Linked DNA regions of Panacibacter ginsenosidivorans. The protein of the gene in region 2 interacts with the protein of the main gene of each other region in a pairwise test. Links are inferred from orthologs where the notes say so. Each region holds a gene or a part of one and is shown on either strand. Other genes may lie near its edges.

Region 1 (3,232 bases), 1.7 Mb from region 2 along the record:
GTTGATGCAGCAACTTTACCTATGAAGAAAACAAAATCACCAAACTGTAACCATTCAATTAATACAAGACATGCATGGTGTATGAATGTTAGCACTACAATATAAACACTGTATGGAGCCCAGCCAAGGCTTTTGATGCTGGGTTCTGCATAACTTACTTCTGTTTTTTCCTGCGATAATAATATGTTTAGTAAGAAGGGACGCAGATAAGCGATCATAACGCATGGTATTGCATGCATGCCGGGCGTACCGGTAAAATAATCCATACATAAGCCGAATATAAATGCAATGATCAATTGCACACTGCGGTTAATACTAAAAGGCAGCCATAGCACAAAAAGAAAATACAATATAGGTTTTACAAACTGGTGTAATGGCGGAACCTTATCAAGCACAAATGCCTGCACCAGTATAAATAAAGTAAAACGGATAATATTTTTAAGCAGATTGCTCATTAATCTTTTGGTGTTTTAGCTTCTAATTCTTTCTGTTCTTGCCATTGAAGATTCTCAGTTAAATAAACATACTGCAGGCTGTAAAAATTTGTAGCAGACCTTATTTTCAAAGTAAGGAAACTGCTGCCCGGATCAGGAATAATTTCTGCTATAGTACCAACCATTAAACCAGGCGGAAAACTCAGTTCCTGCGACACATTACTGGTAAGCACCGTATCACCTTTTTGTACTTTCGCACTTTTGGATATACTGCTTAATGTTAAGTAAGAAGGGTCTTTACCATCCCATTCAAGGTCGCCGGTATAAAAGCCTTTCTTAAGCATCGCATTCACTTTGCTCTTCCTGTTCAGCAGGCTCATAACACGACTATAATTATCACTTACAAGAATCACTTTACCAACAATACCATCCGGACCAATAACAGCCATATCAGTTTTTACTCCTTGCTTTGCACCACGGTGTAAAGTGATATAATTGTTCTCCTGCGATACAGAGCTGTTTACCACCTTCGCTTCCATGAAAAGAAATTTCCTGGTACCCATGGTGTCTTTAAGCAAACTATCAACTTTGATTGTATTGGTTGTATCAGCGCTTTCAAAACTGGAAGGCTGCATATTATGCAGCCTTGCATTTTCTTTTACCAAAGAATCATTGGTCTTCTTTAAGTGAAAGTAGTATTCAATGTTATTATACTTTGTGCTGATGCTTCCTGTAACCTCATTGGCTACTGCACCTAAGACAGCCTGGTGCGTTTTGTTGTAGTTGGTAAGAATATAAATCGCTGTGCCCTGCAATACAAGGAACAGAATGAGGTTAAAGAAACGCCTTATGAAAAGAAAGATATTACGCACAGTGGTACAAGTTCCTGGTTAAAGGTTACAAGTTACCGGGAACCAGGAACCGGTAACCCGCAACTAAGTCTTATTATCTCATTACAAAAGGATACCGCTGGTAGTTCTTCAATGCAAGGCCTGTACCGCGCACAACGCTCTTTAATGGATCGTCTGCAATATGTACAGGTAATTTTATTTTCTGGCTTAAACGTTTATCCAAACCACGCAGCAATGCACCACCACCAGTTAAATATAAACCACGGCGATAAATATCTGCTGCCAGTTCGGGAGGTGTTGTTTCCAGCGCTTTCAGGATAGCTTCTTCTATTTTAAAAATTGATTTGTCCAATGCTTCTGCAATTTCCTGAAAACTTACCATGATCTGTTTTGGAATACCTGTTACAAGGTCACGACCATTTACAGGAATATCATCCGGTGGATTTTCCAGGTCCTTCATTGCAGCACCTATCTGTATTTTTATTTGCTCTGCAGTTCTTTCACCAATCAATAAACTGTGATAACGACGCAGTGCTTCCATAATATCTGCAGTGAACTCATCACCCGCAATACGAATAGACTGATCACACACAATACCTGCAAGCGCAATTACAGTAATACCTGTTGTACCACCACCAATATCAATGATCATATTACCAACAGGCTCTTCCACATCAATGCCAATACCAAGCGCAGCAGCCATAGGTTCATGTATCAGGTAAACTTCTTTTGCTCCCGCCTGCTCTGCACTATCTCTAACTGCACGTTTTTCCACTTCGGTAATAGAAGATGGAATACAGATCATCATTCTCCAGCTTGGCGGAAACAACGGTTTCTTGGGATAGATCATTTTGATCATTTCCCTTATCATCAATTCAGCCGCATTGAAATCGGCGATCACACCATCTTTCAGCGGACGCACTGTCCGGATACTTTCATGCGTTTTTTCATGCATCATCAATGCACGTTTACCAACAGCCAAAACTTCTTTCAGGTTATTCCTGTTAAGGGCAACTATAGAAGGTTCATTAACTACAATTTCTTCGTTATGGATGATCAGGGTGTTGGCCGTACCAAGATCCATCGCTATCTCCTGTGTAAAAAAATTAAAAATTCCCATTATATTAAAAACTCCGATTTAAGTACTGTTATTTGAATGCCTGCAAAATTCATGTAATTAACCCGAATTAACAAGGTGCAAAATGCAGATTTTTCAGGCCTTCTGTTTGAATTAACAAGTCTCGTTAAAAAAGGGTAGGAAGTATATTTGGTCAATCAAAGTGAAATTCCTATTTACTTTGGTTTCACCCAATGCCAGATAAGTTCTATTCAAACGAAATTGCTGCGAATTTATTGGCTTTTATATCAAAATCGGCAATTATTAGCAAACACAGTGCCTAAAATAAGATAAAAGGCTTTGTTCACAAGCTTTTGTACAAATGGCATCTTCGTTGTGTCACTCACTTGTACGTTCAAAATATCAGGAGCAAGTTTACAGGTTTACGCGTTTCAAAGTTCACATGTTATACTCTTGTCAACCAACTCTTGAACAGGTGAACATGTAAACTGCTGAACCTCTTGTTTGCGTACAAGAGTGCGACGCAACAAAAGTTTCATGCATAAGCTGCTGCCCGGCTACAAAAAATAAAAAACACACTTAAGAACATAATTTTTTCCTGCACAGCAAGTCTGTTATTTTTGCGGCACATAAAATCACCATGATGAAGAATACACCGTTTACAGAAAAACATATTGCATTGGGTGCAAAGATGGCTGAGTTTGCAGGTTATAATATGCCTATTAGTTATAGCGGCATCAATGATGAACATGCAGCTGTTCGCAACAATGCAGGCGTTTTTGATGTAAGCCACATGGGGGAATTTATTTTGAAAGGTGAGCAGGCACTTGATCTTATACAACGCGTTACTACCAACGATGCATCGAAAC
Region 2 (3,863 bases):
CTTGAAAAAAATGCATGGATAAAAAAAGCAGAATTGTTCTTTGATAATACACAGGTGCTGCATGCAATGATCGAAGAGCGTGAACCACTCGCAAGAATTTTTACACTCGCAGGTAGTTCATTTTATATCGATAGTAGCTGCAAGCGTTTGCCATTGAGTGATGAGCTTTCTGCACGTGTGCCTATGTTCACTTCTTTTCCATCAGATAAAATGAAATTGTCGAAGCCGGATAGTTTGTTGATGGATGATGTAAAACATATTGCACAATACATTCAGCAGGATAGTTTCTTACTGGCGCAGGTGGCACAGATAGATATTACGCCGCAACGTACTTATGAAATAACGCCTGTGTTGGGAGATCAGCTTATAAAGATTGGAAATGCCGATGATCTTGAAGAGAAGTTTGAAAAACTAAAAAGTTTTTACAAACAGGTTTGGGTAAAAACTGGTTTTGAAAAATATGAGACAATAGATGTGCAGTATAGTGGTCAGGTGGTTGCGGTAAAACGTGGCAGTGGTAAAGTTTACATGGATACAGCGGCTGCGGTAAAACAATTTGCCAATACCATGAAAGAAATGCAGGCGGTTATGAATGATACAGTGTTCGCGGCAGCAATGCCAAAACCTGCTGTGGTAAAGGATTCTGTGATAACAACAACGGATAAGAAAGTAATGACAAATAAAAAACCTGTAGTAGTGCAAAAGAAAACAGTAAAGCCTGCAGCAGATAAGAATAGGCCAAAGGCAGTTTTGAAGAAGCAGTAAAATGGATTTCGTTAAGCTCTTTTTGATACCAGCTGTAGTGCATGCATTAAGCATCGTTGCGTCGCACTCTTGTATTGAAGAATAGCTATGAGCTATTAGCTGCGAGCCACGAGCAAAAAAGAAGCTCGAAGCTCAGAGCTCGCCGCTCACAGCTCAACAGTACAAGTGAGTGACACAACAGGCGATGAGTAAAGAGATACAGCTAAGTACAAAATTTTAATTCGTAAACCGTAGAAAATTTTTATAAACAACAAACAACTAAAACACATATCTATGAACCAGGGCACAAATGTTTCGGTGACACTTCCGAAGAATGAACACGATAGTTCGGAGTCACCTATCATCGTTGGTCTTGATATCGGTACCACTAAGATTGCAGCTATTGCAGGAAGAAAAAATGAGTTCGGCAAACTTGAGATCCTCGGGTTTGGTCGTGCCAACAGCAACGGCGTACAACACGGACAGGTATTGAATATTGATCAAACGATCAAAGCCATTCAACAGGCTTTATTGAATTGCGCAGAAAGCAATCCTGATCTTGAAATTAATGAAGTGTATGTAGGCGTTGCAGGGCATCACATCAAAAGTTTGCAAACCCGTGGTGATATTGTAAGACAAGATCCTGAGATCGAGATCAAGCAACACGAGATCGATCAGTTAGTCGAGAATCAAAGAAAAACTTTTATTCCTGCAGGTGATCAGATCATTGATGTGATTGCGCAGGACTTTCATGTAGATAATTTTCAAAATATTAAAGATCCTGTTGGCTACAATGGCGTGAAAGTTGGTGCAAACTTCCACATCATTACAGGAGATAGAAATGCGATCCGTAATATCAATCGTGCAGTTGAAAGAAGCGGGCTAAGAACAAAAGATTTAGTGTTGCAACCACTTGCATCATCAAGCGCAGTAATGGGTGATATTGATATGGAAGCCGGTGTTGCTATTCTTGATATTGGTGGTGGTACGAGTGATCTCGCTGTGTTTTATGAAGGCACATTAAGACATACAGCAGTGATACCATTTGGTGGTGAGAACATCACAAATGATATACGTATGGGACTTGGTGTATTAAAAAGTCAGGCGGAAGCAATGAAAGTGCAGTTTGGTTCTGCAATTGCTAGCGAAGCAAAAGCAAATGCTTTCATTACCATTCCTGGTTTAAAAGGAATGCCTGCAAAAGAGATAAGCGTAAAAAATCTTGCAAACATTATACAGGCAAGAATGGGCGAGATACTGGATTTTGTAACATATCATTTAAAACAGGTTGGTATGGATAACCGTGCATTAAATGGTGGTATAATCCTTACCGGTGGCGGTTCTCAACTGAATCATTTATTGCAGTTAACAGAATATATCACAGGTTTAAGTGCAAGAATTGGTTTACCTACGGAGCATCTTGCGCCTAACCATATTGATGAATTAAGAAAGCCCATGTATTCAACATGTATCGGTCTTATATTAAAAGGATACAGTGATTATGAAAATAAACGCAAAGAGTTTGATAGCCGTTTCAAAAAAGTACATGTGCCTGAAACATTGAAGAGCGGAACAATGGTTGCAGAAACAGCAGCATTTGCAACAACAGATATGGTTGACACGAAGAAAAGAAAAGGACTTAATAATTTCTGGGACAAATTTAAAGATGGCATTATTGATCTCTTTAAAGAAGAAGGCGATATGGAAATAAAATAGCTATAAGCAATGGTTTTGCCTATAGCTAAAGCTTAAGGCATAAAGCTTCAAAATTTACTTACTTACCCAAACACATAAATTCAAAAGCATGATACATTTTGATCTGCCGAAGCAAAAGTCATCCATCATCAAAGTACTTGGTGTAGGTGGCGGTGGTAGCAATGCAGTAAATTACATGTTCGCCCAGGACATTGAAGGTGTAGACTTTATAATATGTAATACAGATGCCAAGGCATTAGAACAAAGTCGTATACCAAACAAGATTCAGTTGGGGCCACATCTTACGCAAGGTCTTGGTGCAGGTGCAAATCCTGAAGTTGGTAAACAGGCAACAGAAGAATCTTTGGAAGAGATTCGCCGCATACTTGAAGTGAATACCAAGATGGCATTCATTACTGCAGGTATGGGTGGTGGCACGGGAACCGGTGGTGCACCAATTATTTCCAAGATCTGTCGCGATCTTGGAATACTAACCGTAGGTATTGTTACCACACCATTTGGTTTTGAAGGTCCACGCAGGCTTAGACAAGCAGAAGAAGGCATTCGCCAGATGCAACCGTACGTAGATACTTTGCTTGTTATCAGCAATGATAAATTACGTATGCAATATGGTAATTTAAAAATGACCGATGCATTTGGTAAAGCTGATAATGTATTGGCAACTGCAGCAAAATGTATCACAGATATCATTAATAGTAAAGGCACGATCATCGTTGACTTTGCCGATGTATGTACGGTAATGAAAAATGGTGGTGTTGCAATTCTTGGCAGCGCAACCGCAGAAGGCGAAGACCGTGCACAACTTGCTATTGAAGAAGCATTAAGCTCTCCGTTACTGAATGATAATGATATTCGTGGCGCTAAATGGATATTGGTAAATATCAACAGTGGTGATGGTCAGCATGAATGTACCATGGATGAATTTGAAGTGATCAATAATTATTTGCGCACACAAAGTGGCGAAGATGCTGATCTTATTATTGGAACAGGTTATGACAACACGCTTGGTAATAAAATAGGCATTACCATTATTGCAACAGGTTTTGAATATAAAGATCCTTTTGCAAAGAAGGCAACTGTTACAGAAACAAAGAAAGTGCAGGCTGAGCCAGAGAAAATCGTTTTGCAGCTAGATATTGAAGGAATAGAAAAGAAAGTGCAACCACAACCTCTAAAGGCAGTTGTTGAAGAAAAGAAAGAAGATGTGTATGCACCGCAGTTAACAGAAGAAGAGCCAAAACCTGTTTCCGTAATTCTTCCTTTTGCAACACAGACTAATGTTAAAGAAGAACCCGCAATGGTTGAAAGTAAAGAGCCTTTGCATTTCGAACTTGCTGTAGAAATTACAGAACCGGTTGCCGCACCAAAACAGGAAGAAATTAAGCCAGTGCCGGTTGCAGAAG

What was found. The genes of interacting proteins can lie anywhere in the genome.
Region 1: the proteins of ftsA (region 2) and FRZ67_RS09575 interact in binary tests that used the Escherichia coli proteins (3 or more experiments, as listed by UniProt). The link is inferred for Panacibacter ginsenosidivorans from one-to-one orthologs.

What each region holds. Positions count from the first base shown.
Region 1 is NZ_CP042435.1:2,284,744-2,287,975, forward strand. What follows is about bases 393-3,232. They hold FRZ67_RS09575 (rod shape-determining protein), read right to left. Parts: upstream 2,406-3,232; coding sequence 1,380-2,405; downstream 393-1,379. Other genes in these bases: FRZ67_RS09565 (rod shape-determining protein MreD), read right to left, coding at 393-455; mreC (rod shape-determining protein MreC), read right to left, coding at 455-1,306; gcvT (glycine cleavage system aminomethyltransferase GcvT), read left to right, coding at 3,004-3,232. In the rest of the region: more of FRZ67_RS09565, read right to left, coding at 1-392. UniProt on the Escherichia coli protein: Forms membrane-associated dynamic filaments that are essential for cell shape determination. Acts by regulating cell wall synthesis and cell elongation, and thus cell shape.
Region 2 is NZ_CP042435.1:3,940,852-3,944,714, forward strand. The notes cover bases 371-3,249. They hold ftsA (cell division protein FtsA), read left to right. Parts: upstream 371-1,038; coding sequence 1,039-2,460; downstream 2,461-3,249. Other genes in these bases: FRZ67_RS16525 (cell division protein FtsQ/DivIB), read left to right, coding at 371-765; ftsZ (cell division protein FtsZ), read left to right, coding at 2,549-3,249. Also shown: more of FRZ67_RS16525, read left to right, coding at 1-370; more of ftsZ, read left to right, coding at 3,250-3,863. UniProt on the Escherichia coli protein: Essential cell division protein that assists in the assembly of the Z ring. May serve as the principal membrane anchor for the Z ring.